4 regions of the Bradyrhizobium sp. 215_C5_N1_1 genome follow, and region 2 is predicted to be linked to each of the others. Evidence: predicted binding sites of a transcription regulator. Region 2 holds the regulator's gene; each other region holds the start of a gene.
The links. Region 2 encodes PhoB, which activates phosphate uptake and scavenging genes when phosphate is short. Its sites were predicted from a motif close to TGTCATNNANCTGTCAT; they were not measured.
Positions count from the first base shown of each region.

Region 1 (7,335 bases), 8.1 Mb from region 2:
GATCCAGCCCGGCAGCCTGGTGCGCTGGGTCTACCGGGTGAAGCTGCCTGACACCGGCAACAGCGAGCGCGCCACCGACACCTTCATCGCGGACGCGCGCAACGCTGCGCCGCAGGCCGGCTGGGAGATCCGCAGCCGCTCCAATGCCTCGCCGCAGCTCGAGCGCAACATCAACCGCTTCACGCAATTCTTGACGCTGGTCGGCCTCGCCGCGCTCCTGGTCGGCGGCGTCGGCGTCGCCAATGCCGTCAAGAGCCATATCGACCGCCGGCTCGAGGTCATCGCGGCCTTCAAGGCGGTCGGCGCCACCGGCCGCGACGTGTTCGGCATCTATCTGGCGCAGGTCCTCCTGCTGGCGGGAATTGGCTCGGTGATCGGCCTTGCGCTCGGCGCCGCCATGCCGTTCGCCATCGTCGGCCTGTTCGGAAAACTGCTGCCGCTGCCGGTGGTGCCGGCCGTGCATGCCGACGAGCTCGCGCTGTCCTTCGTCTACGGCCTGCTCACGGCGCTCGCCTTCGGCCTGTGGCCGCTCGGGCGGGTGCACGACGTGCCGGTCGCCGCGCTGTTCCGCGACACCATCAGCTCCGAATGGCACCGGCCGCGCTGGAGCTATGTCGTGTTCATGGCCGTCGTGATCGCGCTGCTGATCGCGGTCGTGATCGGATTGTCCTTCGACAAGCGCATCGCCGCGGTGTTCGTGGCGTCCTCCGTCGTCGTGTTCGCCCTGCTCCGCGGCATCGCCGCCCTGCTGATGACGATCGCGCGCCGGCTGCCGCGCACGCGCCTGCCGATGCTGCGACTGGCGATCGCCAACATCCACCGGCCGGGCGCGCTGACGCCCTCCGTCGTGCTGTCGCTCGGGCTGGGGCTCGCCGTGCTCGTGACCATCACCCAGATCGACGGCAATCTGCGCCGGCAGTTCCTTGCGGCGCTCCCCGAGCACGCGCCGTCGTTCTTCTTCATCGACATCCCGAGCACGCAGGCCGAGCAGTTCGACGGCTATCTGCGCCGGATCGCGCCGGGCGCAAAGGTCGAGGACGTGCCGATGCTGCGCGGGCGCATCGTCGCCGCGCGCAGCGTGCGTGCCGAGGACCTCAAGCCCACCACCGATTCCGAATGGGTGCTGCAAAGCGACCGCGGCCTGACCTATACCGCCGAGCTGCCGAAGGGCTCCAAGGTGGTCGAGGGCGAATGGTGGAGCGCCGACTATTCCGGCCCGCTGCTGGTCTCGATGGAGAAGAAGATCGCCGACGGGCTCGGTCTCAAGCTCGGCGACGAGATCGTGGTCAACGTGCTCGGCCGCGACATCCCGGCCAAAATCGGCAATCTGCGCACCATCGACTGGCAGGGCATGGGCATCAATTTCGTGCTGGTGTTCTCGCCCAACGCCTTCAAGGGCGCGCCGCACACCCATATCGCGACGCTCACCGAGGCCGGCGGCACTGCGGCCGGCGACGGCAAGATCATCAGGCAAGTCGCCGACACCTATCCGATGGTGACGAGCGTGCGCGTGCGCGAGGTGATGGAGACGGTCGGCTCGGTCGTGACCAATCTGGCGCTGGCGATCCGCGGCGCCAGCGCGGTGACCCTGATCTCGGCGATCCTGGTGCTGGGCGGCGCGCTCGCCGCCGGCCACCGCCACCGGGTCTACGATGCGGTGATCCTCAAGACCCTCGGCGCGACCCGGCTGCGGCTGCTCGGCGCCTATGCCCTTGAATACCTGCTGATCGGACTTGCCACCGCGGTGTTCGGCGTGATCGCCGGCAGCGTCGCGGCCTGGATGATCGTGACGCGGCTGATGACGCTGAGTTTCGTCTGGCAGGCCGGCAGCGCGGCCGGCGTGGTCGCGGCGGCCTTGGTCGTCACGGTCGGACTTGGGCTCGCCGGGACGCTGCTGGCATTGAACAAAAAGCCCGCCACGGTGTTGCGGAATTTGTGACAAATGGTAGCGGGCGACCCCGCGATGTCGGAATCGCACGATTCCAGCGATTAACCACGTCTGCTCGCCAGGATTGCGGGCGAGGGCGACATTCAGCCGCGCGTGGACGGTTGCAGCGAATGTGTTAGTTTCCCACATATCCAATGGGTTCGGACCCCCGATTATGAGCCAGAATTTAGTCGGCACAGATCGGTATCCGAGATAGAATTTGACGAACCGGCGGCATGGCGACCCTCATGCCGGACCGGGCTAACCAACGGGAATTCGACCATGTCGGACCTAGACCGTAACTACGCTTCTCCTTTCGGCAGGGCCGCCGGGCGTGTTGACGCCGCGACGGTCGATGCCGGCCTGCGCGCCTATATGCTGCGCATCTACAATTACATGAGCATCGGCCTCGCCATCACCGGCCTGGCCGCGCTCGGCGTCTATATGGCCGCCGTGACCGACGTTCCGACCCCGGAAGCCGTCCGCGTCGGCAAGCTGTTCCTGACGCCGTTCGGCTACGCGATGTTCGTCAGCCCCCTGAAGTGGCTGTTCATGCTCGCGCCGCTCGCGATGGTGTTCGTGATCTCGGCGGGCATCAACCGTCTCGCCCCCTCGACCGCGCAGATCCTGTTCTGGGTGTTCGCGGCGCTGATGGGCATCTCGCTGTCCTCGATCTTCCTGGTGTTCACGCACACCTCGATCGTGCGGGTGTTCTTTATCACCGCGGCCACGTTTGGCGCACTGAGCCTCTACGGCTACACCACCAAGCGTGATCTGACCGGAATGGGCTCGTTCCTGTTCATGGGCCTGATCGGCATCATCATCGCGAGCCTGGTCAACCTGTTCCTGGCCAGCACGATGCTGCAGTTCATCGTGTCCGTGGTCGGCGTGCTGGTGTTCGCCGGCCTCACCGCCTGGGACACCCAGCGGCTGAAGAACGACTACATCTACGGCTACGCCTCGGCCGGCGGTGACATCGCAGAGCGTGCGGCCATCACCGGCGCACTGTCGCTGTACCTGAACTTCATCAACCTGTTCACGCTGCTCCTGCAGCTCCTCGGCCAGCGCGACTAAGCGATCGACCGAGCGAGCGGATACGAACCCCGGCCGAGAGGCCGGGGTTTTTGTTTGGGCCGGGATGCGCGACACGCCCGTAGCCCGGATGGAGCGAAGCGCAATCCGGGACAGGCCTATCTGCGGATACGACGGCCCCGGATTTCGCTGCGCTCCATCCGGGCTACGAGCGTCACCTCTCTCCTCGTCCTTGCGAGCGCAGCGAAGCAATCCAGAGCCCCTCCGCGGGCGCATTTCTGGATTGCTTCGCTGCGCTCGCAATGACGGCGGAGAGGCGGCTTCGCCCCCTTCCAGCCGTCCCGGGAAGGCTTTAGTCTTCCTCCCATGTCCGCACCTGAGATCAGGCCCGCCATTGAGGCCGACCTTCCCGCCATCACCGCCATCTACAAGCAGGCCGTCCGCGAGGGCACCGCGACATTCGAGCTGGCGCCGCCGGATCTGGCCGAGATGACGCGCCGCTACCGCGCGCTGATCGACGGTGGCTATCCCTATTTCGTCGCCATCCTCGATCGTAGCGTCGCCGGCTATGCCTATGCCGGCGCCTACCGGCCGCGGCCGGCCTACCGCTTCACGGTCGAGAACTCGATCTATCTCGATCCCGCGTTCCACCGCCGCGGCATCGGCTCGTTGCTGCTGGAGCGGCTGATCGCCGAATGCGAGGCGCGCGGCTTCCGCCAGATGATCGCGGTGATCGGCGATTCCGCCAATGCCGGCTCGATCGGCGTGCACACGCGCGGCGGTTTCAAGATGATCGGCACGCATCCCAATGTTGGCCTGAAATTCGGCCGCTGGCTCGACACGGTGATGATGCAGCGGGATCTGGGCGAGGGCGCGAGTACGGTGCCGAAATAACCTCGGTCTCGTAGGGTGGGCAAAGCGACTTGTCCGCCGTAGCTCGGAGAGCGAAGGCGGAAGCGTGCCCAGCATGCCCGGTGATTGAGGAAAGATGGTGGGCACGGCGCGGTGCGCCTTTGCCCACCCTACGGCACCGTCCGTAAGGCTAAACCACCGCCAATTTTCGATCGATCACCAGCAGCACGCGCTCGAGCTCGTGGCCGCGGCGCAGGATCAGGCCGGTCGCCGAGATCACGCTGTACATGCCCTGCTTGCGCGCCAGCCGCGGGTCCTTCTCGATGCGATAGATCGGCACCTCCGAGGCGCGGCGGAAGACCGAGAACACCGCGCGGTCCTTCAGGAAGTCGATGGCATAGTCGCGCCACTCGCCGTCGGCGACCATGCGGCCGTACAGGTTGAGGATGCGGTTCAGTTCCAGCCGGTTGAATGTCACCCGGTTGGGTTGGGCATTCGCAGCGGTGGGGCGCGCCACGGCGCGCTGCTCGCTCGGATCGGCATCCTCCGGCGTCAGACTCATCGAGCGCCTCCTCATCTCGCGGCATGATCGCATCCGCGAAGGACCGTCCCCGGAACCGCGGATCATGACAATTGCATGATCGCGCCAACTGTTCCCCGCCGCAAGGGGCTCTTCACTCAACTGATTGAATCGGGTGCGAATCGGAGCACACGCAGGAGTGGAATTCTGTCGCGGCAAACCGTCACGGGATCGTTAGAAGGAATCTTGATATCGCCGCTTTTCCGCCAAGCGCCTGCCGCCCTGCATTGCGAAAAGACCTGTGTGCGTTGACCCGGTCCTTTCGGTTCCGGATTCCTCAGCCCCCAGCCCCCCGGGGCCGTCAGGATCGGGTCTGTACGCGCGACAAGGAGGGCCAACGCAAGTTGGTCCTTTTTGGTTTGTGCCGAGATGTTTCCGGCACGACCAACTTCTCTCTGATTAACGCGAAGACAACTCTCACCCCTCATCCTGGGGAGCCGCGAAGCGGTGACTGCATGGTTCTCGCGGCGATGCGTAGCATCGTCCGCCTCGCGCGCGAGGGCGCGCTCCTCACCATGAGGCGTGAGAGCGAGTGCGACGCTAGCGAGAGAAATCGGATCTAGTGCAGCGACGTGTAGGCTGCGCCGAGCATCGCACCCGGCTTCTCACGGCTGCCGTCCTGGACATAGACCACAGCGCCGTCGACGCCGTCGCGCGTGAGATTTTCCAACGGCACCGTCCAGCTTTCCGGACGCCCGTTCCAGTCGCCGACCTTGAGCAGGTTGCGCACGACGTTGTGATAGGTGATCTGCTGCCCGCGGTTTTCGCCACGGCTGATTGCGATCGGCACCGATTTCGTGATCGAGCAGATCCAGACCTCACCGTGCGAGGCCGCCGACTCCTTGCTCGCCGCCACCGAGACGTTGATCTGCTTGCCTGCAAGCGACATCGTCACCGGCACGCTCATTACGCCTGTGCCGTTGTCGGTCTTGCCGATCGCGCTCTCGATGCCGGCGCGATCGCTGCCGATGACATGCGTCGAACCGTTGACCACGACTTGCGGCGTATAGACCTCGCGGTCGCCGCGCATGCGCGAATAGGCGCGCTGCCGCGCCGAGAAGCGCGAATCCGCAAGCGTGTCCTTCCAGCCGAGATAATCCCAATAGTCGATCGGCATGCTCAGCGCGATGATCGACGGGTCGTTGGAGAGATCGCCGATGACCTGGTCGGCGGGCGGGCAGGAGGAGCAGCCCTGCGATGTGAAGAGCTCGACTACGGCGCGAGGATCAGCCTCGGCGGGACGGATGACGGCGACGATGGCGCAGATCCCAAGTGCTCCCGACCAGAGTGCACCGGACCAGCGCGAAACCAGATTAGAAGCCATCATTGCAGTCATGTTGAACGTCACACCTCGCACGCGTGGGGGAAGATCCTATCGCCTGATGGTCACCGTAGTCTTACGGGCATCGTACATTCAACCGTCCGGGGCGAGGTTTTCCGCCGGGCGGAACCATCGGACGCGTGTTCTAACGCACGAAGGCGGCCTTGTGATAGGCCGCCCTCGTTTAACCTTCTACTCACGTCGCGGTGAGCCACCGTTCACAAATTCGCGCTTAGGCCGCGAGCTTGCGCAGCACGTAGTGCAGAATGCCGCCGTTCCGGTAGTAATCGAGCTCGTCCAGCGTATCGATGCGGCAAAGCAGCGAAACCCGCTGCAACGAACCGTCGCCGGAGACGATCTCCGCGGTCAGCTTCTGACGCGGCTTCAGGTCGCCGACCAGGCCGCGCAGCGTGACCTTCTCGTCGCCCTTCAGGCCGAGCGACGACCAGGAGGTGCCCTCTTCGAAGGTCAGCGGCAGCACGCCCATGCCGACCAGGTTGGAGCGGTGGATACGCTCGAAGCTCTGGCAGATCACGGCGCGGACGCCGAGCAGGCGCGTGCCCTTCGCAGCCCAGTCGCGCGAGGAACCGTTGCCGTATTCGGCACCGGCGAACACCACCAGCGGCACCTGCTCCTGCTGGTACTTCATCGCGGCGTCGTAGATCGACATCTGCTCGCCGTCGGGCCAGTGCTTGGTGAGACCGCCTTCCGGGATATTTCCGTCAGCGCCCTTCAGCATGAAGTTCTTGATGCGGATGTTGGCGAAGGTGCCGCGCATCATCACTTCATGGTTGCCGCGACGCGTGCCGTACTGGTTGAAGTCGGCCGGACGCACCTGGTGTTCGCTGAGATATTTGCCGGCGGGCGAGGTGAGCTTGATCGAACCGGCCGGCGAGATGTGGTCGGTGGTGATCTTGTCGCCGAACATGGCGAGGATGCGCGCCTCGATGATGTCGGTGACCGGCTCCGGCTCCTTCTTCATGCCATCGAAATAGGGCGGGTTCTGCACATAGGTCGAGCTCATGTTCCAGCGATAGGTCTCGCTCTCGACCGTCTTGATCTTGCGCCAGTTGGTGTCGCCCTTGAACACGTCGGCATACTTCTTCTTGAAGATCGACGCGGTCACGAACTTCTTCATGAAGGCGTTGATCTCCTTCGTCGTCGGCCAGATGTCCTTGAGGTACACCGGCTTGCCGTCCTTGCCTTCACCGAGCGGCTCGACGGCGAGGTTCTTGGTGACGCTGCCCGCGAGCGCGTGGGCGACGACCAGCGGCGGCGAAGCGAGATAGTTCGCCTGCACGTCCGGCGAGACGCGGCCTTCGAAGTTGCGGTTGCCGGAGAGCACGGCGGCCGCGACGATGCCGTTGTCGTTGATCGACTTCGAGATCTCCTCGGGCAGCGGACCGGAATTGCCGATGCAGGTGGTGCAGCCGAAGCCGACCAGGTTGAAGCCGACCTTGTCGAGATCGGCCTGCAGACCTGAATCGGCGAGATAGGCCGCGACCACCTGGCTGCCCGGGGCGAGCGACGTCTTCACCCACGGTTTTGCCTTGAGGCCCTTCGCGGCAGCGTTGCGCGCAAGCAGGCCGGCACCGATCAAGACGCTTGGATTCGAGGTGTTGG
Region 1 is NZ_CP197228.1:430,190-437,524, reverse strand. It holds gene AB7G19_RS02045 (ABC transporter permease) at 1-1,939, shown strand, start outside; gene AB7G19_RS02040 (Bax inhibitor-1/YccA family protein) at 2,210-3,001, shown strand; gene AB7G19_RS02035 (GNAT family N-acetyltransferase) at 3,326-3,853, shown strand; gene AB7G19_RS02030 (DUF2794 domain-containing protein) at 4,002-4,373, opposite strand; gene AB7G19_RS02025 (DUF1223 domain-containing protein) at 4,951-5,727, opposite strand; gene acnA (aconitate hydratase AcnA) at 5,945-7,335, opposite strand, start outside.
Region 1: AB7G19_RS02030 (DUF2794 domain-containing protein) is a predicted target of PhoB. The motif match lies at 4,438-4,454, and genes of this name have one in related genera.

Region 2 (7,335 bases):
CTGCGCTCCATCCGGGCTACAAGTGAGATTACTTCACCGCGTCAAAGCACCAGGCCAGAATGCCCTTCTGCGCATGCAGGCGGTTTTCGGCCTCGTCGAACACGACCGATTGCGGGCCGTCGATCACTTCGTCGGTGACCTCCTCGCCGCGATGGGCGGGCAGGCAATGCATGAACAGCGCATCGGGCTTGGCCAGCGACATCAGCTTCGAATTGACCTGATAGGGCTTGAGCACGTTGTGACGGTGCTCACCTTCCTTGTCGCCCATCGACACCCAGGTGTCGGTGACGACGCAGTCGGCCCCCTTCACGGCGGCCTCGGGATCGGTGCCGAGCACGATCGGCGCGCCGGTGGCCTTGATGAAGTCCCGCATTACCTTTTTCGGCGCAAGCTCCGGCGGCGTCGCGACATTGAGCTTGAACTTGAAGCGCTCGGCGGCATGCGCCCAGGACGCCAGCACGTTGTTGTCGTCGCCGGTCCAGGCCACCGTCCTGCCCTCGATCGGGCCGCGATGCTCTTCGTAGGTCATGAGGTCGGCCATCACCTGGCAAGGGTGCGAGCGCCGTGTCAGGCCGTTGATGACGGGCACCGTCGCATATTCCGCCAGCTCCAGCAGGGCCTCGTGATTGAGGATGCGGATCATGATGGCGTCGACATAGCGCGACAGCACGCGCGCCGTGTCGGCGATGGTCTCGCCGCGGCCGAGCTGCATCTCGGCGCCGGTCAGCATGATGGGCTCGCCGCCGAGCTGGCGCATGGCGACGTCGAACGAGACGCGGGTGCGCGTGGAGGGACGCTCGAAGATCATCGCCAGCGTCTTGCCTTCCAGCGGCTTCACCGGCTGGTGCGCTTTCTGCTTCGCCTTCATGGCGGAGGAGGCCGCGAGCATGCTCTTGAGCTCCGACAACGGGAGCTCGTTGATATCCAGAAAGTGCTTCGGGGACTTGCTCATCAGCTCGCCGCCCGCTTGGTCTGACTGGACGAGATCGCGGCGCAGGCGCGCTCGAGCCGCCCGACGCTGTCCTCGATTTCGGCTTCGGTGACGATCAAGGGCGGCAGGAAGCGCACGACATTGTCGCCGGCGCCGACCGTGAGCAATTTTTCGTTGCGCAATGCCGCGCCGAGATCGCCTGATGGCACCACGGCCTTGATGCCGATCAGAAGGCCTTCGCCGCGCACTTCGCTGACGATGTCAGGATAACGATCGATCACGGAGGCGAGCTTCTGCTTGAGCAGCAGCGACATCTTCTGCACGTGATCGAAGAAGCCGGGCTTGAGCATGACGTCGAGGACGGCGTTGGCAGCCGAGATCGCGAGCGGATTGCCGCCGAAGGTCGAGCCGTGCGAGCCGGGCCCCATGCCGGCAGCCGCGTCCGCGGTCGCCAGCACCGCGCCGATCGGGAAGCCGCCACCGAGCGCTTTGGCCAGCGACATCACGTCAGGCGTGACGCCGGTGCGGCGATGCGCGAACAGATCGCCGGTGCGGCCCATGCCGGTCTGCACCTCGTCGAACGCGAGCAGCAGGCCCTTCTCATCGCAGAGCTGGCGCAACGCCCTCAGGAAGGCGGGCGTTGCCGAACGCACGCCACCCTCGCCCTGGATCGGCTCGATCAGGATGCCGGCGGTCTGCGGACCGATCGCCTTCTTGACGGCGTCGATATCGCCATGCGGGACCTGGTCGAAGCCGTCCATCGGCGGGCCAAACCCTTCGAGATATTTTGCCGAACCGGTCGCGGCGAGCGTTGCCAGCGTGCGGCCGTGGAAGGCGCCTTCGAAGGTGATGATGCGGTAACGTTCCGGATGACCCTTGGAGAAGTGATGATGGCGGACGAGCTTGATCACACCTTCCAGCGCTTCGGCGCCGGAATTGCAGAAGAACACGAAGTCCGCGAAGCTTTCGTTGCACAGACGCGCGGCGAGCTTCTCGCCGTCCGGGCTCTGGAACAGGTTCGACATGTGCCAGAGTTTGGTGGCCTGCTCTTGCAACGCTTTGACCAACGCAGGGTGAGCATGGCCGAGCGCATTCACCGCCACGCCCGAGGTGAAATCGAGATAGCGATCGCCATTGGTCGCAATCAGCCAGCAGCCTTCACCGCGCTCGAAACCGAGGTCGGACCTGGCGAAAACGGGGAGCAAATGCGGCGCTGCGCTGTTAGTCATGACGATCACTTGAATGTTGCGGACGGCGTGAGCGTGCATTGCGCAACGCACCATTGACCGGCCCGGAAAACGAAACGTGCCGCCTTTTAAGGGCGGCACGCGAGACTATCTTATGCCTGGTGAAACCGGTGTCAATGCCGCCCGGAAAGCCTCGCGAAACGCAGAATCCGTAGTCTTGCGGTGGCGATTTTGCGTATTTCCGCCACGGAACATGTGGAAGCGAGTCGGCGGACTCTTGCGCGTGAGTCACGCCATATTGTAGCGTTTGGCTTGTCAGATACGACATCTCGTGCAGCAGTTCTGATCCTCTAAGTCCTCATGTACCGGCGTAAGCGTTCGGGCGCATCTGGTGCGCCCGGCGAGCCTTAAGGGATTCTGGCGGCACGGGTTTTTCGAAGCTTAGGCATTCGCCGTGCGGCCGCCAGGATGGCAGGCGCCGGCGAAGGAAAGGGTGCAATGACCGTTTTGACCTGGTCGGATGATCGCGTCGAGCAGCTGAAAAAGCTCTGGGAGGCCGGGCTTTCGGCCAGCCAGATCGCCGCTGAACTCGGCAATGTGACCCGCAATGCCGTAATCGGCAAAGTGCACCGGCTCGGCCTGTCGGGCCGCGCCAAGAGCCCTTCATCGGCAGCGCCGCGGCCGCGCAAGGCACGCCCCGCCCAGCACATGATGCGGGTGACCCGCCCGATCGCGCGCGGCAACACCGCGCTGGCGCAAGCCTTCGAAGTCGAGGTCGAGGCCGAACCGGTCACCTACGACAACGTCGTGCCGATGAGCCAGCGGCTGTCGCTGCTGGAGCTGAACGAGGCCACCTGCCACTGGCCGGTCGGCGATCCCTCGAGCCCGGATTTCTTCTTCTGCGGCGGCAAGGCGCTCTCCGGCCTGCCCTACTGCGCCCAGCACTCGCGCGTGGCGTATCAGCCCGCGGCCGATCGCCGGCGCGCGCCGGCGAAGCCGGGTCCGCGCTGAGGTATCGGATTAGCTGACTACGAAGACGGCGCCGTCACGCGATGACGGCTCAACTCACTCGGTGTCGTCCCTGCGAACGCAGGGACCCATAATCCCGGCGCGTAGTTATTGCGCGGGATGATCACTCCGAGTCTTCGCCAAACCACTCCCTGTGGTTATGGGTCCCTGCGTTCGCAGGGACGACATCGAGGATGCGGTGGCAGCCCGCTAAATCACGTCTGCCACAGCAACCCCTTACGCTTGCTCCGCCTTCGCAAAGCGATCGTCCAGTGCGTAGCCCGCGCCGCGGACGGTGCGGATCGGGTCCTGCTCGCGGCCGAGATTGAGCAGCTTGCGCAGGCGCCCGATATGGACGTCGACGGTGCGCTCGTCGATGTAGATGTCACGGCCCCAGACGCTGTCGAGCAGCTGCTCGCGCGAGAACACGCGGCCGGGATGCTCCAGGAAGAACTCCAGCAGGCGATATTCGGTCGGGCCGAGATCGATCGGCCGGCCCGAGCGCGCCACGCGACGCTTGTCGCGGTCGAGCTCGATGTCGCCATAGGCGAGCACGGTGGCGAGCCGCTCGGGGCTGGCGCGCCTGAGCAGGCCCTTCACGCGTGCCAGCAGCTCCGGGACCGAGAACGGCTTGACGATGTAGTCGTCGGCGCCGGTCGCAAGGCCCCGCACCCGCTCGCTCTCCTCGCCGCGCGCGGTGAGCATGATGATCGGGAGCTGCTTGGTCTCGGGCCGGGAGCGCAGCCGCCGGCACAGCTCGATGCCGGAGAGGCCCGGCAGCATCCAGTCGAGCACGATCAAATCGGGGATGTGCTCCTTGAGGCGGGTGTCGGCATCGTCGCCGCGCATCACCGTCTCGACGTCATAGCCGTCGCCTTCGAGGTTGTAGCGGAGAAGCTCGGTGAGAGCTTCCTCGTCCTCAACCACCATAATGCGTGCGCCCATGGTGTTCGTCGCTCCTTAAGTGTTCGGGACCGTCGTGGCGAAGGTCGTCATGTCGCCCTTCGGCCGCTTGTCGGTGATCGCCTGGCCCTCGATCATGTAGAACACGGTCTCGGCGATGTTGGTGGCGTGGTCACCGATGCGCTCGATGTTCTTGGCGCAGAACATCAGATGGATGCAGAACGAGATGTTGCGCGGATCCTCCATCATGTAGGTGAGGAGCTCGCGGAACAGCGAGGTGCAGATGGCGTCGACTTCCTCGTCGCCCTTCCACACCGCCATTGCCGCCGGCAGATCGTGCGCGGCATAGGCGTCCAGCACCGACTTGACCTGTTGCTGCACGAGGTCGGTCATGTGCTCCAGACCGCGGAACAGCTTGAGCGGATGGAAATCCGTCTCCAGCGCCGCGACGCGCTTGCCCATGTTCTTGGCGAGGTCGCCGATCCGCTCGAGATCGGTCGCGACGCGCATGGCGCCGACGATCTCGCGCAGATCCACCGCCATCGGCTGGCGGCGCGCGATGGTGAGAACGGCGCGCTCCTCGATCTTCTTCTGGAGCGCGTCGAGCTCGGCGTCGATGGTCACGACGCGCTGGCCGAGCGCGACGTCGCGGCGGATCAGCGCGTCGACGGAATCGACGATCATGCGCTCGGCGATGCCGCCCATCTCGGCGACCAGGCGCGTGAGTTCCTGGAGGTCGGTGTCGAAGGCCTTTGCGGTATGTTCAGAACCCATGTTCCGTCTCCTCAGCCGAACCGGCCGGTGATGTAATCCTGCGTGCGCCGGTCGGTCGGCGACGTGAAGATCTTGCTGGTGTCGTCGAACTCGATCAGCTCGCCGAGATACATGAAGGCGGTCTTGTCGGAGACGCGCGCCGCCTGCTGCATGTTGTGGGTGACGATCGCGATCGTGTAGTTCTCGGACAGCTCCTGGATCAGCTCCTCGACCTTGGCGGTCGAGATCGGGTCGAGCGCCGAGCAGGGCTCGTCGAACAAGATCACCTCGGGCCGCACCGCGACCGTGCGGGCGATGCAGAGGCGCTGCTGCTGGCCGCCGGAGAGCGACAGGCCGGAGGCGTTGAGCTTGTCCTTGACCTCGTTCCACAGCGCGCCGCCGCGCAGCGCCTTCTCGACGCGGTCGTCCATCTCGGACTTCGAGATCTTCTCATAGAGACGGATGCCGAAGGCGATGTTTTCGTAGATCGTCATCGGGAACGGCGTCGGCTTCTGGAACACCATGCCGACGCGGGCGCGCAGCAAATTGAGGTCCAGCTTGGGGTCGAGGACGTTGGTCTGGTCGAGCATGAGCTGACCGGTGACGCGCTGGCCCGGATAGAGGTCGTACATCCGATTGAAGATGCGCAGCAGGGTCGACTTGCCGCAGCCAGACGGGCCGATGAACGCCGTGACGCGGTTGGTGCCGAGCGCCAGATTGATGTTCTTCAGCGCGTGGTGCTCGCCGTAATAGAAATTGAGGTTGCGCACCGTCACCTTGGCCGGAGCTTCGGGCAGCACCGGCGCCTGGGGCAAACCACCGGCCGCGCTCATCGATACGGAAAGATCACTCATTTTGCGGTCCTCTCGGCGCTCAGAATGCGCGCGCCAATATTCAGGGCAAGAACGGTCAGGGTGATGAGCAGCGCGCCGCTCCAGGCGAGCTGCTTCCAGTAGGCGTAGGGGCTCTGCACGAAATTGTTGATGGTGACCGGCAGGTTCGCCATCGTCTTGTTCAGACCCAGGCTGAAGAACTGGTTCGACAGCGCGGTGAAGAGCAGCGGCGCGGTCTCGCCGGCGACGCGGGCGGTGGCCAGCATCACGCCGGTAATGAGGCCCGAGCGCGCCGCGCGATAGGCGATGCGCTTGATCACCAGCGAGCGCGGCAGGCCGAGCGCCGAGGCCGCCTCACGCAGTGCGTTCGGCACCAGCAGCAGCATGTCCTCGGTCGTGCGCAGCACCACCGGGATGACGATCACCGCAAGCGCGAGGCAGCCGGCAATCGCCGAGAAGCCGCGCATCGGCACCACCACCGCACCATAGATGAACAGGCCGATGATGATCGAGGGCGCCGAGAGCAGGATGTCGTTGATGAAGCGGATCACCGAGGTCAGGCGGTCGTTGCGGCCGTACTCGGCGAGATAGGTGCCGGCGAACAGACCGAGCGGCGCGCCGATGCCGACGCCGAGCACGGTCATGATGATCGAACCCACGATGGCGTTGCGCAGGCCGCCCTCGGTCGAGCCCGGAGGCGGCGTGTCCGCAACGAAGAGCTCCAGGTTCAGGCCGGCAATGCCGTTGTAGAGCAGCGTCATCAGGATCAGCGCGAGCCATGTGACGCCGAAGGCAGCGGCAGCCAGGCAGAGCACACGGATGACGATGTCCATGCGGCGGCGGCGTGCGTAGATCGGGTTCATGTTACTTCCCCGCCTTCTTTTCAAGACGCATCAGCATCAACCGTGCAGCCGCGAGCACGAAGAATGTCAGCACGAACAGCAGCAGGCCGAGCAGGATCAGGCCGGACTGGTGCAGGCCGTCGCTTTCGGCGAACTCCGATGCGATCGCCGCCGAGATCGTGGTGCCCGGGGCGAAGATCGACGACGAGATGCGGAACGAGTTGCCGATGATGAAGGTCACCGCCATGGTCTCGCCGAGCGCGCGGCCGAGCGCCAGCATGACACCGCCGATGACGCCGACGCGGGTATAGGGGATCACCACGCTGCGCACGACTTCCCAGGTGGTGCAGCCGACGCCGTAGGCGGCTTCCTTGAGCACCGGCGGCACCGTCTTGAACACGTCGACCGAGATCGAGGTGATGAAGGGCAGCACCATGATGGCGAGGATCAGCGCCGCGTTGAACAGGCTGAGATAGGACGGCGGGCCTGCGAAGATCGCGCCCAGCACCGGGATGCCGTCGAAGATCTTGATCATGAAGGGCTGGAACGTGTTGGCCAGGAACGGGCCGAGCACGAAGAAGCCCCACATGCCGTAGATGATCGAGGGAATGCCGGCGAGCAGCTCGATCGCCATGCCGATCGGGCGGCGCGCCCATTGCGGGCAGAGCTCGGTCAGAAAGATCGCAATGCCGAGACCGACCGGAATGGCGATCGCCATCGCGATGAAGGAGGTGATGAGCGTGCCGTAGATCGGGCCGAGCGCGCCGAGCACGGGCGGATCTGCCGACGGCGCCCAGCGCTGCGTCCACAGGAAGGCGAAGCCGTATTCCTTCATCGCCGGGAACGCGCCGACGATCAGCGAGATGATGATGCCACCG
Region 2 is NZ_CP197228.1:8,540,598-8,547,932, forward strand. It holds gene argF (ornithine carbamoyltransferase) at 29-952, opposite strand; gene AB7G19_RS41235 (aspartate aminotransferase family protein) at 952-2,160, opposite strand; gene AB7G19_RS41240 (GcrA family cell cycle regulator) at 2,617-3,129, shown strand; gene phoB (phosphate regulon transcriptional regulator PhoB) at 3,364-4,071, opposite strand; gene phoU (phosphate signaling complex protein PhoU) at 4,087-4,803, opposite strand; gene pstB (phosphate ABC transporter ATP-binding protein PstB) at 4,815-5,636, opposite strand; gene pstA (phosphate ABC transporter permease PstA) at 5,633-6,478, opposite strand; gene pstC (phosphate ABC transporter permease subunit PstC) at 6,480-7,335, opposite strand, start outside.

Region 3 (7,335 bases), 7.0 Mb from region 2:
TCGAGCGCGAGCTCGCGCGCGCCATCGCCTACATGAAGCGCTACCGCGCCAGCGGCGCGCTGATCGTCCTCGACGTCGATCGCCTGAAGCCGATCAACGATTCCTTCGGCCATGCCGCCGGAGACGAGGTGCTCAAGGCGATTGCGGCCACCCTGACGCGGCAGGTCCGCGCCTCGGACGTGGTCGGCCGGCTTGGCGGCGACGAGTTCGCGCTGCTGCTCTGGAATCTCAGCGAGACCGACGCCAAGGCGAAGGCCGCGACCTTCGAGCAGGCGATCGACGAATTGTCGTTTGCCTTTCGCGGTCAGCGCGTGACCGCGGGCGCCTCCGCAGGTGTCGCGCTGCTGGGGGCGCAGTCCGATGCAGGCCGCGCGCTGGAGGAGGCTGATGCCGCCATGTATGTGCGCAAGGCGCACCGGCGGCACGAGCCGCTGATCAGGCTGGTCAGCAACTAGGGCACGATCTTCGCGACAAATGCGGACCGCGTTGCGCGGAGATCATGCTCAAGCAACAACCCTTACAGCGTGGCCAGATCTTCCGGCACGTTGCCGAATTTGCGCAGCAGCGTGGCGTCGCCGAATTCGCCGGTCATGGGATCGCCGCTGCGGCTGAACGCAACCGCGCCGATATGGCCGGCACCGTGCGCCAGGATCTCGGCGCGCCGCAACGCGGCCGCCGAGCTCTGGCATTCCTCCGCGGCGCCCGCGACAGGCGATCCGTCGGCATCGATCAGGAAGGGCATTGCAACGTAGTAGGTCACATCCGACATGGCGTTGCTCCGATGTTGAACTCAGGCGGCGCTGCTGTTGCTCCGCACCTTGCTGCGTGCGGTCTCGGGAATGCAGCCGGCTGAAATCGCCGCCTGTAATTCTTCCAGCTCTGCTTCCAGATATTCGTTGGCCATGATCAGCGCCTTGATGGTGCTGCGCAGATTGCCGTCGCACATCGCGATCGCCTGGTCGCAGGCCTGTTCATAATGGCTGTTGTCGAGAAGGGCGGTTGCCGACATCTGCGTTGTCCTCGGGGGTTTCCTGGGCGTTTCCTGGGGCGGTGGGATGCCCAAATGTTCCTATTTTGTTCTTTTCGAGTCAAGCGGATTCGGATGCGGCGAGCTGCCACGAAAAGGGCCTCGCGGATCAGGCGATGATGTCCGGCGTGATCTGGTCTTCGATGAACGCGATACGGTCGCGCAACAACAGCTTGCGCTTCTTCAACCGTTGTAACCGCAACAGGTCGGGGGCAGGCGATTGATGCATCGCATCGATCGCGGCGTCGAGATCTCGGTGTTCTTGCTGCAACCGGGTGAGCTCGGCTTCGAGCTCACGCTCGTCTTCATTGGTCATGTTCGCGGTGGCCGAAAACCCGATGGGCGTGAGATTCAAGGCTGTGGATGCCCTGTGGAAATTATCGTCCTTGCGCGCCGTGATCGCAAGCGATCTCGGGCCGCCGCTCACCGAACTCTCGCAAGATATTTCGACGATTCGTTGCGGCGTTGCGCAAGCACATTGATATCATGGATTTTTCCAGCGTGGTTCCTTACTCACGATTCGTTACATATGAATTTTCAAAAATGACGCTGCGACGACGGATACATATCGACAGAACGAATCGGTGATGTACACTTGTTTGTCCGGATCGAATCCAAGGTTTCCCCCTACCGAGGAGGTTTCGAATGACAATTCAGGCACATCTGGTTGAATTGGAACGGAAGCACAAAACGCTCGAAAACGAATTGCACGAAGCTCTCGTGCACCTTTCAACAGACGACCTGCAAATTGTTGAGTTGAAGCGACGGAAGTTGATGGTCAAGGACCAGATCGAGCGTTTGAAGCACACCGGCGACACGCTCCACTAGTAACCCCTGTAACAGTGTAGAGTTGAACTTACCCTTTCATGCAGGGGTGAGAGCTATTGTGCTCATCCCTGCATGAAGGTGCGCAGCGTGCAAAGTTATTTGCGCGGCGCTTGGAGCCTTTCCGCTCCGATGGAAAATCCCCTAGATGCCTGCGAGCTCAGCGACGTGATCCGCGATCGCGAGCGATGACGTCAGTCCCGGCGATTCGATGCCGAACAGGTTGATCAGGCCTTCGACGCCGTGATCGCGCGGGCCCTGCATCAGAAAATCCTGCGTGGCCACCGCCGGCGGCACGATCTTCGGGCGAATGCCTGAATAGCTCGGCATCAGCGCGCCGTCGGGCAGCGTCGGCCAGTATCTCCGGATCGCCGGATAGAAGCGCTCGGCGCGTGATGGATCGACCTCGTAATTGATCGTCTCGATCCACTCGACGTCGGGGCCGAAGCGTGCCTGCCCGGCCATGTCCAGCGTCAGGTGCACGCCGAGCCCGCCAGGCTCGGGCACCGGATAGATCAGGTGCGAGAACGGTGCCCTGGCGTTGCAGCTGAAATAGTTTCCCTTGGCGAGATAGGCCGGTGGAATCCGGTCGATCGGCATGCCGTCGATGTGGCGTGCGACCGTTGTCGCCGAGAGCCCGGCGGCGTTGACGAGCAGGCCGCATTGCAGCGTCATCGGCGCTTCGCCGCCGGCCTCGATCTCGATCACATCGCCGGCTGCCTTGGCGCGGACCAGCGGGGTGTGAAATGCAAAGGCCGCGCCGGCTGCCTCGGCCTCGCCGCGCAGCGAGAGCATGTAGGCGTGGCTGTCGATGATGCCGGTCGATGGCGAGAGCAGCGCGGCGTCGCAGGCGAGCGCCGGCTCCAGCGCGCGCGCGGCCTCGCCAGTGAGCAGCTGCATGTCGAGCACGCCATTGGCCTCGGCATGCGCCTTGATCGATTGCAGCTTCTCGGTCTCCTTGGCGCTGGTCGCGACGATCAGCTTGCCGCAATTCTTGTGCGGGATGCCGCGCTCGCCGCAGTAGCGATACAGCGCATGCTTGCCGCTGACGCACATGCGCGCCATCCAGCTCCCGGCGCGGTAATAGATCCCGGCATGGATCACCTCGCTGTTGCGCGAGGAGGTGATGGTGCCGATGGCCTCGGCTTCCTCGAGCACGATCACCTCGCGCCCGGTCTGGGCAAGCTTTCGAGCCACCGCGAGCCCGACCACGCCGGCTCCGATGACGACGCAGTCGACCCTATCCATGGTTGTGCAGTGTATCCATTGAAAGTATCGGTGGCATCAGGCCTGAGAACCACGGCACCGGGCCGTTTTCCATTAAGGAAGCATTTATCATGTCAGGGCAATTGCCGTATTTGGCGTCACATTTTTCTGTTGCGCGTACAGGCGTTTACCCGATCCAAACCCGTGAAGCCAGACAATCCGACGTTGAAAGCGCGGGTGGCTGATGGCTGAGAAGAACTGGCACGTGGGCAGCACGCTTCCGATTGCTGTGCAGGCCGTCGTGTGCCTGGGCAGCGCGGTCGCGCCTGCGCGCGCCTTTGCGCTCTCGGACAGCTTCGCGCCACCAGGCAAGCTCGATCCCAATTTGGTCTGGGAAGCGCTGATCGGCGGCATCGTCGTCTGTGCGTTCCTGGCCGCCATCGCGCTGTGGATCCATTCCTCGCTGCGCCGCACCAAGCGCTTGCAGCTGCGGCGCAACGCCTTCGTCTCCTCCGCCATGAACAATCTCAACCAGGGCGTGGTGATGACGGATGCGCAACGACGCATCATGTTCTGCAACGACCGCTATCTCGAGATCTACGGCCTGGCGCGCTCGGATCTGTGGACCGGGATGACCGGCTACGACATCCTCGAACTCAGGCGCAAGCGCGACGTCCTCGGCGGTGTCTCCGACGATGAGTTCTACGAGAAGGCGGCGAGCCCCAACGGCCTGATCACCGAACTGCCTGATGGCCGCGCCATCCTGGTGAAATATTTCGTGTTGCCGAACGGCGGCTCGGTCGCGACGCATCTGGACGTCAGCGATCAGCGCAAGCTGTCACGGCAGCTCGCCTCCACCAAGCAATTCCTGGAAACCGTGCTGGACCACGTGCCGGCCTGCGTCGCCGCGAAGAATATCGAGGACGGTCGCTACATCTTCGCCAACAGCGCCTATGAACGGTTCTGGGGGTTCTCGCGCGACCACGCCGTCGGCAAGAATGCGCGGGAGCTGTTCGCGCCCATCTCGACGGCCAGCATCGAGGCGGCCGACAAGGCGGCACTGAATTCGCCGGACGGCCAGTTCCGCAATGAATTCGAGGTCGACCGCGCCGGTGAACGGCGCATGGTTGCCTCGATCCGGATCGTGGTCCGCGACGAGAGCAACAAGCCCGAATTCCTGATGCTCGTGTTCGAGGATATCACCGACCGCCGCTCGCTGTCGCAGGAGCTGGAGAGCACGAAGAAGTTCCTGGAGCTTGTGGTCGACAACATTCCGGTGGCGCTGATCGTGGAGCAGGTCAAGGACGGCCGCTACCTGCTCGCCAATCGCAGCGCGGAGACGATCCTCAACCGCCGGCGCGAAGAGGCCACGGGCCTGACCGCCTCCGACATCTTCAATCCCAAGGAAGCCAAGCTGATCATCGCGCGCGACGAGGCCGCGATCAAGAAGCGCGGGATGATTACCGAGGAGCACCCGATCTCCACCAAGGACGGCCTGCGGCTGTTCCTGACCCGGCGGGCGACCGTGCTCAGCGATGCCGGCGAGCCGCAATATCTGATCAAGACCCACGAAGACGTCACCGACCGCCGGCAGACCGAGTCGCGCATGGCGCACATGGCCTATCACGACGGCCTGACCGATCTGCCGAACCGCGCCGCCTTCCTCCAGGCGCTGACCCAGATGATCGAGGCCTGCGAAGGCACCAGCGAGGAGTTCGCCGTGCTCTGCCTCGACCTCGACGGCCTCAAGGAGGTCAACGACGTCTTCGGTCATGCGCTCGGCGACAAGCTCTTGATCGAGGTGGCCCAGCGGCTTCAGGATTCCGCGCGCGGCGGCGTGGTGGCGCGCCTGTCCGGCGACGAGTTCGGCCTCATCATCGACGGCAAGCAGCCGGAGGCGGGCCTTGCGCTGGCGCAGCAGCTCGGCGAGGCCGTTGCCCAGGAATTTCAGATCGACGGCCGGGCGGTCCGCGCCGGCGTCACCACCGGCATGTCGATCTTCCCGCATAATGGTGCCGACGGCGCATCGCTGCTGGCCAATGCCGGCGCGGCGCTGTTCCGCGCCAAGCAGAAGTCGCGCGGCACGATCGGCCTTTACCAGCCGGAGATGGACCAGCAGATCCGCGACCGCCGCGTGCTGCACCAGGACCTGTCGAAAGCGATCAAGAACGGCGAATTGTCGCTCGCGTTCCAGCCGCAGGGCATCGCGCGCCACAGCGTCGCCGAGAGCGAGATTATCGGCTTCGAAGCGCTGGCGCGCTGGCAGCATCCGGTGCGCGGCCAAGTCTCGCCGGCCGAGTTCATCCCGATCGCGGAGGAGAGCGGCCTGATCGTCGAGATGGGCGAGTGGATCCTGCGCGAGGCCTGCCGCGAGGCGGCGTCCTGGCCGAAGCCGCTCCAGGTCGCGGTCAATTTGTCGCCGGCGCAGTTCATGCACGGCGACGTGGTCGGGCTGGTCCATTCAATCCTGATCGAGACGGGCCTCGCACCCGGCCGGCTCGAGCTGGAAATCACCGAGGGCGTGCTCATCGAGGACTTTGATCGGGGTCTTGCATTGCTGCGCCGGCTGAAGGCGCTCGGCGTGCGCATCTCCATGGATGATTTCGGCAGCGGTTACTCTTCGCTGAGCTATCTCCAGGCGTTCCCGTTCGACAAGATCAAGATCGACCGCGCCTTCATCATGAATCTCGGCCGCAACCCGCAATCGGCGGCTATCGTCCGCGCCGTGATCGATCTCGGCCACGGCCTCGAAATGTCGATCATCGCCGAGGGCGTCGAGACCCTCGATCAGCTCGTCTTTCTTGCCAAGGAGGGCTGCGACGGCGTGCAGGGCTACCTGCTCGGCAAGCCGCTGCCGATCGGCAAATATGCCGGCCTCGTCGGCCGCGCCGAGACCATGGAGCTTGCGCTCAAGACCGGCTAGAGCGTTATCGAGCCAAGCGGATACCGGTTCGCGCAAAGAAAACGCGTCAAAACAAGAATCCAAAGCCTCGTTCCGATTTCATCGGAATGGAAATGGCTCTAGTGATGGCGGGCGCTAGCTCCCATTCGACGGCTTCATGGCGGATTACGACCTTGCGATCATCGGCGGCGGCCTGAACGGTGTCAGCCTCGCCCGCGATGCGGCCGGCCGCGGCCTGCGGGTCATTCTGCTGGAGCAGGGCGATCTCGGCGGCGCGGCGTCATCCGCGACGCCGCGGCTGATCCATGGCGATCTGTCGGTGCTGGAACGCCGCGGTTTTTGGCGGGTGCGCCGGGCTTTGGCCGAGCGCCGGACGTGGCTTGCCATCGCGCCGCATCTGGTCCGGCCGATGCGCTTCGTGATCCCGGCCCATTCCGAGGAGCGTCCACCCTGGCTGCTGCGCGCCGGCTTGTACCTCTATGACGGCCTCACCGGTCGGAGCGGCCTGCCTGCCGCGACGACCCTCGACATCACGCATCATCCGGTCGGCAACGCGCTGAAGCGCCCGTTTGGAACGGCTTTCGAATATTCGGACTGCGTCGTCGATGATTCCCGCCTGGTGGTGCTGACGGCGCTGGACGCCGCCGAACGTGGCGCTGCGATCCGGACCGGGGCGCGCTGTGTCCGCGCCGATCGAACCGACACATGGCGCCTCGCGGTGGTCGATCGTGGCCATCGCCGCGTGGTCACGGCCCGGGCGCTGGCCAATGCCACCGGCGGCTGGACGTCGATCGTCGCAGAGACCGTGCTGCGCCAGCCGCAGCCCACCATGGCGGCCATGCAGATGAGCCAGATCATCGTGCCGCGGCTGTTCGAGTCCGACAACGTCTACGTCTTCCAGAACAGCGACGGGCGGCTGATCTTCGCGAGTCCCTTTGAGCGCGATTTTACGCTGATCGGTACGGTCACTCGTGATTTCACCGGTGATCCCGCGATCGTGGCGATGCCTGGGGCTGACGTCAGCTATCTCTGCGAGGCCGCCAGCCGCTATTTCCGCGAGCGCGTCGCGCCCACCGACGTGGTGCGCGCGGTCTCCGGCGTCAACCTGACGCTGGCGTCCGTGCGGCGGCGCGACGGGACGACGCTGTTCCACGCGCGCCGGCGCAAGGCGCCGCTGATCACGATGTTCGGCGGCGACGTCACCACCGCGCGCCTGCGCGCCGAGCGGGCCGTGACGAAGCTGACGCCGTTCTATCCGATGTCGCCGCCCTGGACCGCCGGCGCCGCGCTGCCCGGCGGAGATTTTGCCTGGGATCGTTTCGACACCGAAGTCGACCTCGCCCGCGACCGCTGGCGCTTTCTGTCGGAGACGCAG
Region 3 is NZ_CP197228.1:1,510,748-1,518,082, forward strand. It holds gene AB7G19_RS07035 (GGDEF domain-containing protein) at 1-455, shown strand, start outside; gene AB7G19_RS07040 (hypothetical protein) at 518-769, opposite strand; gene AB7G19_RS07045 (hypothetical protein) at 791-1,009, opposite strand; gene AB7G19_RS07050 (YdcH family protein) at 1,137-1,343, opposite strand; gene AB7G19_RS07055 (YdcH family protein) at 1,673-1,855, shown strand; gene AB7G19_RS07060 (NAD(P)/FAD-dependent oxidoreductase) at 1,997-3,100, opposite strand; gene AB7G19_RS07065 (sensor domain-containing protein) at 3,303-5,981, shown strand; gene AB7G19_RS07070 (glycerol-3-phosphate dehydrogenase) at 6,118-7,335, shown strand, end outside.
Region 3: AB7G19_RS07055 (YdcH family protein) is a predicted target of PhoB. The motif match lies at 1,571-1,587, and genes of this name have one in related genera.

Region 4 (7,335 bases), 2.2 Mb from region 2:
AAGCCGAAGGCAACACAATTGGGGTTTGGCTTCTGATGCAGTACATCACCCTCGACACCGAAACCGATTTCGACGGCTGGCGCAAAGCCGCGCGTAGCCTCGTGCTGCATCATGTGCAGCCAACCGATGTCACCTGGACCGTACAAGGCGGCGAAGCCGAGCTGTTTGCACCGCCCTCCCCGTCTCCGATATTTGAGGTGAACGACAGCACCTTTAACGTCTCGGCAAAATTCGTCGATCTCGCCAAGGCCGCGATCCTGCATCGCGACGGCGAGCGCTTTGCGATCCTCTATCGCCTGCTCTGGCGATTGAAGGACAATCACGATCTCATCGAGGTCGCGACCAATCCTGATGTCGCGCAAGTCACCGCCATGGCAAGAGCAGTCCATCGCGACGAGCACAAGATGCATGCCTTCGTGCGCTTCCGCGAGATCGGCCGCGAGCGCGCGGCGCATTACGTCGCCTGGTTCGAGCCGGAGCATTACATCGTCGAGCTTGCCGCGCCGTTCTTTGCCAAGCGCTTCGCCGACATGCCATGGTCGATCCTGACACCCGATCTGTGTGCGCATTGGGATGGCCACGCGCTCTCGTTCACGTCGGGCGTGAGCAAGAGCGAAGCACCCGGCGAAGACCGGCTCGAGGAAACCTGGCGGCGCTACTACGCCAGCATCTTCAACCCGGCGCGGCTGAAGGTGAAGGCGATGCAGACGGAGATGCCGAAGAAATACTGGAGGAACCTGCCCGAGGCGTCGATCATTAAGCCCTTGATCGAGGACGCCGAGCGCATGACCGGCGCCATGATCGCCAATGCCGCAACCGATCCGCACAAGCCCCAGAAGCGGCCGGAGGCTCCGATGCCACGCAAGCTGGCTGCCGACGATCTCGAAGCGCTCCGCGAGGAGGCCGCGCACTGCCGCGCCTGCCCGCTCTACAAGGACGCGACGCAGACCGTGTTCGGCGAGGGCCCGAAAGACGCGACCATCATGCTGGTCGGCGAGCAGCCCGGCGACAAGGAAGACCTCGCCGGCCACCCCTTCATCGGCCCGGCCGGCCAGATGCTCGACCGTGCGCTTCAGGAAGCCGGCGTCGACCGCAACAAGGTCTACGTCACCAACGCGGTCAAGCACTTCAAATTCGTGCCGCGCGGAAAGATCCGTCTGCACCAGAAGCCGGCGACGCCGGAGATCCGGGCGTGCCGGCAATGGTACGAGCGGGAAGTTTCGGCAATCCAGCCCGAGCTCATCGTGGCAATGGGCGCCACCGCCGCGCAGAGCGTGTTCGGCAAGATCACCCCGATCGGCAAGACCCGTGGCCGGCTCATAGATATGCCCGAGGGACGCAAGGCACTGGTGACGGTGCACCCGTCCTATCTGTTGCGGCTGCCTGATCCGGAAGCCAAAGTGCTGGAATATCAGCGCTTTGTCGAAGACCTGAAGATTGCCGCCAGTTTGCAGAAGAAAGCCCCACGCGCCGCCTAAATACTGGCGAATACTGGTGGGAAAGCGACTTTAGGACGCAGTTGTCATCCAGCCTTCAAATCCATCGCGGACAATAGCCCCTTCAAATTAGTTAAGGGGCGTCCAAAAATGACAGACGTTGCATTCGACCGTGCGGTAGGCGATCCGACGCCCGTCCAGCCGGCTTCCAGGCCAAATCTCGACAAGGGTTTTAACCCGCTCACGATGATCCTGTTCTTCGGCATCCTTGCCGCAGGCCTGCTGTTCGTTGCCTACAGCATCTATGTCGACGTCAACGCGACCGGCACGAAGGTGACGACCTTCCTGCCCTACATCCTCTTGTTCGTCGCGCTGCTGATCGCGCTCGGCTTCGAATTCGTCAACGGCTTCCACGACACCGCCAACGCGGTGGCGACCGTGATCTACACCCATTCGCTGCCGGCTGAATTCGCGGTGATGTGGTCGGGCTTCTTCAACTTCCTCGGCGTGCTGCTGTCCTCCGGCGCGGTCGCGTTCGGCATCGTCTCGCTGCTGCCGGTCGAGCTGATCCTCCAGGTCGGCTCCAGCGCCGGCTTCGCCATGGTGTTCGCACTCTTGATCGCCGCGATCATCTGGAACCTCGGTACCTGGTATTTCGGCCTGCCCGCCTCCTCCTCGCACACGCTGATCGGCTCGATCATCGGCGTCGGCATCGCCAATGCCGTCATGCGCGGCCGCGACGGCACCTCGGGCGTCGACTGGAGCAAGGCCACCGAGATCGGCTACGCGCTGCTGCTGTCGCCGCTGTTCGGTTTCATCTGCGCCGCCGTGCTGCTGCTGCTGCTCAAGTTCATCGTGCGCAACCCTGCGCTCTATGCCGCGCCCGAAGGCAACAAGGCGCCGCCGCTCTGGATCCGCGGCCTGCTGATCGCAACCTGCACCGGCGTCAGCTTCGCCCACGGCTCGAACGACGGCCAGAAGGGCATGGGCCTGATCATGCTGATCCTGATCGGCACCGTGCCGACCGCTTACGCGCTCAACCGCGCGCTGCCGGAGAGCCAGGTCGCCCAGTTCCAGAAGGTCTCGGAGGCCGCCTCCAAGGTGATCGCGGCCAAGGGCGCCGGTCACTCGATCATCGGCGATCCTCGTCCTGCGGTGACGCAGTACATCACCTCGCACCACATCAGCGAAGGCACCTACCCCTCGCTGTCGGTGCTGGTGAAGGATGTCGGCGACCAGGTCGCGAAGTACGGCTCGCTCAACAAGGTACCGGCGGAAGTGGTCGGCAACACCCGTAACGACATGTACCTGACCTCGGAAGCGATCCGCTTCCTGATGAAGGACAAGGAAAACGACCTCAACAAGGAAGAGGTCGCGACCTTGAACGCCTACAAGGGCGGCCTCGATAGCGCCACGAAGTTCATCCCGACCTGGGTGAAGGTCGCCGTCGCCATCGCGCTCGGCCTCGGCACCATGGTCGGCTGGAAGCGCATCGTCGTCACCGTCGGTGAGAAGATCGGCAAGACCCATCTCACCTACGCACAGGGCGCCTCCGCCGAGCTGGTCGCCGCCGCCACGATCGGCGCCGCCGACGTGTTCGGCCTGCCGGTCTCGACCACCCACGTGCTGTCGTCGGGTGTCGCCGGCACCATGGCCGCGAACGGCTCGGGCCTGCAGATGGCGACCATCCGCAACCTGCTGATGGCCTGGGTGCTGACGCTGCCCTGCGCGATCGCGCTGTCGGCCACGCTGTATGTGATCTTCTCGCGGATCTTCTGAAGCCGATCACGCGCCTCAAAGACAAAGGGCCCGTGCGATGCACGGGCCCTTTTCGTTTGTGGTTCGGGGGGCGGCGTTAAGACGCCGCGAGCGATTCCTCGACCAGCTTGACCCAATAGGACGTGCCGAACACGATCGCCTCGTCGTTGAAATTGTAGGCTGGGTGATGCAGGCCGGCGCTGTCGCCGTTGCCGCAGAAGATGAACGCGCCGGGCCGCGCTTCCAGCATGTAGGCGAAATCCTCGCCGCCCATCAGCGGCGGCATCTCGTGCACATTGGCCTCGCCGGCAACGTTCCTGGCGATGCGCCGCGCCACCTCGGTCTCCGCAGCGTGGTTGTTCACGACAGGGTAGTTGCGCTTGTAGTGCAGGTCGATCTTGGCGCCGGTGATCTGCGCCACGCCCGCCACCACCTCGTGCACGCGCTTCTCGACCAGCTTGCGCACCTCCGGCGACAACGTGCGGATGGTGCCCCTCAGCGTTGCGGTCTGCGGAATGACGTTGCGGGCGTTGCCGGCGTGAAATTCGCAGATCGAGATCACGGCCGATTCCAGGGGATCGACGCTGCGGGCGACGATTGACTGCAGCGCGGTGATCACCTGCGCGCCGACCAGCACGGAATCGACGCATTTGTGCGGACGCGCGGCGTGGCCGCCGAGGCCCTCGATCATGATGTCGACCTCGTCGGTCGCCGCCATGATCGGGCCCGGCCGGATTGCGAACGAGCCGATCGGAATGCCCGGGCCGTTGTGCATGCCGTAGACCTGCTCGATGCCGAAACGCTCCATCAGGCCGTCCTTGACCATGGCCGCGCCGCCGGCGCCGCCTTCCTCGGCAGGCTGGAAGATTACGACAGCATCGCCGGCGAAGTTGCGGGTCTCGGCAAGGTAGCGGGCCGCACCGAGCAGCATCGCGGTGTGGCCGTCATGGCCACAGGCGTGCATCTTGCCCGGAGTCTTGGAGGCGTAAGGCAGGTTGGTCTGCTCGTCGACGGGCAGCGCGTCCATGTCGGCACGCATGCCGATCACCTTGAGCCCATCGCCGGCCGGCTTGCTGCCCTTGATCACGCCGACCACGCCGGTCTGCCCGAGGCCGGTCACGACCTCGTCGCAGCCGAACTCGCGCAGCCGGTCCGCAACGAATGCTGCGGTGCGGTGAACGTCGTACAGCAGCTCCGGATGCTGGTGGATGTCCCGGCGCCATGCCTGAATATCGGGTTGGAGGTCGGCGACTCGGTTCACGATGGGCATGGAGGGTCTCAAGCCTTGTTGGGAATACAGGACTGTCTACCATGCAAGCACCAGTCCACCTAACTCCCGTGGATCGAGGGTCCCCTGTGCTCTCGTCATGGCCGGGCCTGTCACCAGCTTGTCTTGGCCATCCACGTCTGACTATTAGGACGGAAAGCGCGTGGATGCCCGGGACGAGCCTGGGCATGACGCCTGTTTGGGTGGAAGCAGAATGCCGAGGCGGCTCGAAGGTGAGTTTGACTACATTGTCGTCGGGGCCGGCACGGCCGGCTGCATCATCGCCAACCGCCTCTCGGCCGTATCAGGGAATCGCGTCCTCATTCTCGAAGCCGGCGGCGACGACAACTGGATCTGGTTCCACATTCCGGTCGGCTATCTCTTCGCGATCGGCAATCCGCGTTCGGACTGGATGTTCAAGACCGAGGCCGAGCCCGGTCTCAATGGCCGCTCGCTGGCCTATCCCCGCGGCAAGGTGATCGGCGGCTCTTCGGCGATCAACGCCATGATCTCGATGCGCGGACAGGCCGCTGATTACGACCACTGGCGCCAGCTCGGCATGACCGGCTGGGGTTATGACGACGTGCTGCCGCTGTTCAAGAAACTCGAAGATCACTTCCTCGGCGCGAGCGAGCATCACGGCGCCGGCGGCGGCTGGCGCATCGAGGCGCCGCGGCTGTCATGGGCCGTTCTCGACGCCGTGGGCGACGCCGCCGAGGAGATGGGCATCAAGCGCATTCCGGATTTCAACACCGGCGACAACGAAGGCACCAGCTATTTCCACGTCAACCAGAAGCGCGGTCGGCGCTGGTCGTCCGCGCGCGGCTTCCTCAAGCCCGCACTGAACCGCCAAAATCTGCGGCTCGAGAAGAACGTGCTGGTCGATCGTCTCATCATCGAGCAGGGCCGCGCCGTCGGCGTACGCTTCATCCAGAATGGCGAGGTCATCGAGGCGCGCGCGAAGCGCGAGGTGATCCTCTCGGCAGGCTCCATCGGCTCAGTGCAGGTGCTGCATCGCTCCGGCATCGGTCCCGCCGACTGGCTGTCGCCGCTCGGCATCGACATCGTGATGGACAAGCCCGGCGTCGGCCGCAACCTTCAGGACCATCTCCAGCAGCGCGCGATCTACAAGGTCGAGGGTGTGCGCACGCTGAACGAGACCTACTACAATCTGTTCCGCCGTGGCCTGATGGGGCTCGACTACGCCTTCCGCCGCCGCGGACCGCTGACCATGGCGCCGTCGCAGCTCGGCATCTTCACCCGCTCCGACGCGACGCGCGCCCGCGCCAACATCCAGTTCCACGTGCAGCCGCTGTCGCTCGACAAGTTCGGCGATCCCCTGCACTGCTTCCCCGCGATCACCGTGAGCGCCTGCAATCTGCAGCCGACCTCGCGCGGCACGGTGCGGCTGCGCTCGGCGAGCTTGGACGAGAAGCCGATCATCGCGCCGAACTATCTGTCGACCGACGACGACCGCCAGGTCGGCGCCGACGCCATCCGGACCACGCGGCGACTGATGCGGCAGAAGGCGCTCGCGAAATATCGCCCGAGCGAATATCTGCCCGGTCCCACCGTCGGCGACGACGATGCCTCGCTCGCCAAGGCCGCCGGCGACATCGGCACCACCATCTTCCATCCCGTCGGCACCGCAAAGATGGGCGCGGCGAATGATCCGATGGCGGTGGTGGACGAGCGGCTGCGTTTCTACGGCCTGAGCGGCCTGCGCATTATCGACGCGTCGATCATGCCGACGATAACGTCAGGCAATACCAATACGCCGACAGCGATGATCGCCGAGAAGGGCGCGACGATGATTTTGGAGGACGCGAAGTAGCGTCCCGTCCCCATGATCAATCCACATCGCTTCTCCATTGGCCCCACTGACGCGCAGATCGCGATGCTGCAATGGGGCGAGAGCGGGAGGCCGCCCGCGCTGCTCGTGCACGGCACCGGTTTCGTCGCCGACGTCTGGGACGAGGTCGCGCGCGAGCTTGCATCGACCTGCACCGTTTACGCGCTCGACCGCCGCGGCCACGGCGCGAGCCACAAGCCCGATGCCTATCATTTCCTTGATTATGCCGAGGATGTCTGCCGGGTGATCGATGCGCTCGATCTGCGCGACGTCTACGGCATCGGCCACAGCGCCGGCGCGACCGATCTCCTGCTCGCGACGAAACTTCGGCCAGGACGCTTCACGCGCCTGTTCGTGATGGAGCCGACCGTGATGGACCCGCGCGCGGCGCGGCCCGGAGGCTTGAGCGAAGACTCGCTCACCCGCGTCCAGGGCACGCTGCGCCGGCGGGCCGAATTCGACAGTGCCGACACCGTGTTCGAGCGCTACCGCACAGCGCCGGCGTTTGCCGATTGGACCGAACCATCGCTGCGGGCCTATGTGCGCCACGGCTTCGTGCCGCTGGAGAATGGCCGGGTTCGGCTTTGCTGCACGCCCGAGATCGAATTCGCAATCCTGCGTCCGATCTACGAGGCGATGGAGCAGGTCTATGTCGGCGATGCCCGCGGCAATCCGTTTGTCTCGCTCACCGAGATCGACTGCCCGGTGCGCGTCACCACCGCCGCGAAGTCGGGGCCGATCTACAAGGAGATGGCGCGACGCGCCGTGTCGCTGATTCCGCGCGTCAGCACACTGGTCTTCGAGGGCGCCGGGCACTGCGTGGCGCAGGAAGTGCCGGAACGCGTGGTGGAGGCCGTGCGGGAATTCGCGAAATAAGTCTCGCGCCCCGGACGCGCTGCAGCGTGCAACGCTGCTGCGCAGAGCCCGGCCCAGACAATCCGAGCCGCGTGGGTCCCGGCTCTGCGGCGCACCGCCATAACGCGTCGAAGACGCGCGTGAACCCGCTCTTGGGCGCTGCACCG
Region 4 is NZ_CP197228.1:6,365,243-6,372,577, forward strand. It holds gene AB7G19_RS30655 (putative DNA modification/repair radical SAM protein) at 1-36, shown strand, start outside; gene AB7G19_RS30660 (UdgX family uracil-DNA binding protein) at 36-1,478, shown strand; gene AB7G19_RS30665 (inorganic phosphate transporter) at 1,587-3,215, shown strand; gene AB7G19_RS30670 (M20 aminoacylase family protein) at 3,292-4,464, opposite strand; gene AB7G19_RS30675 (GMC family oxidoreductase) at 4,676-6,295, shown strand; gene AB7G19_RS30680 (alpha/beta fold hydrolase) at 6,308-7,189, shown strand.
Region 4: AB7G19_RS30665 (inorganic phosphate transporter) is a predicted target of PhoB. The motif match lies at 1,521-1,537, and genes of this name have one in related genera.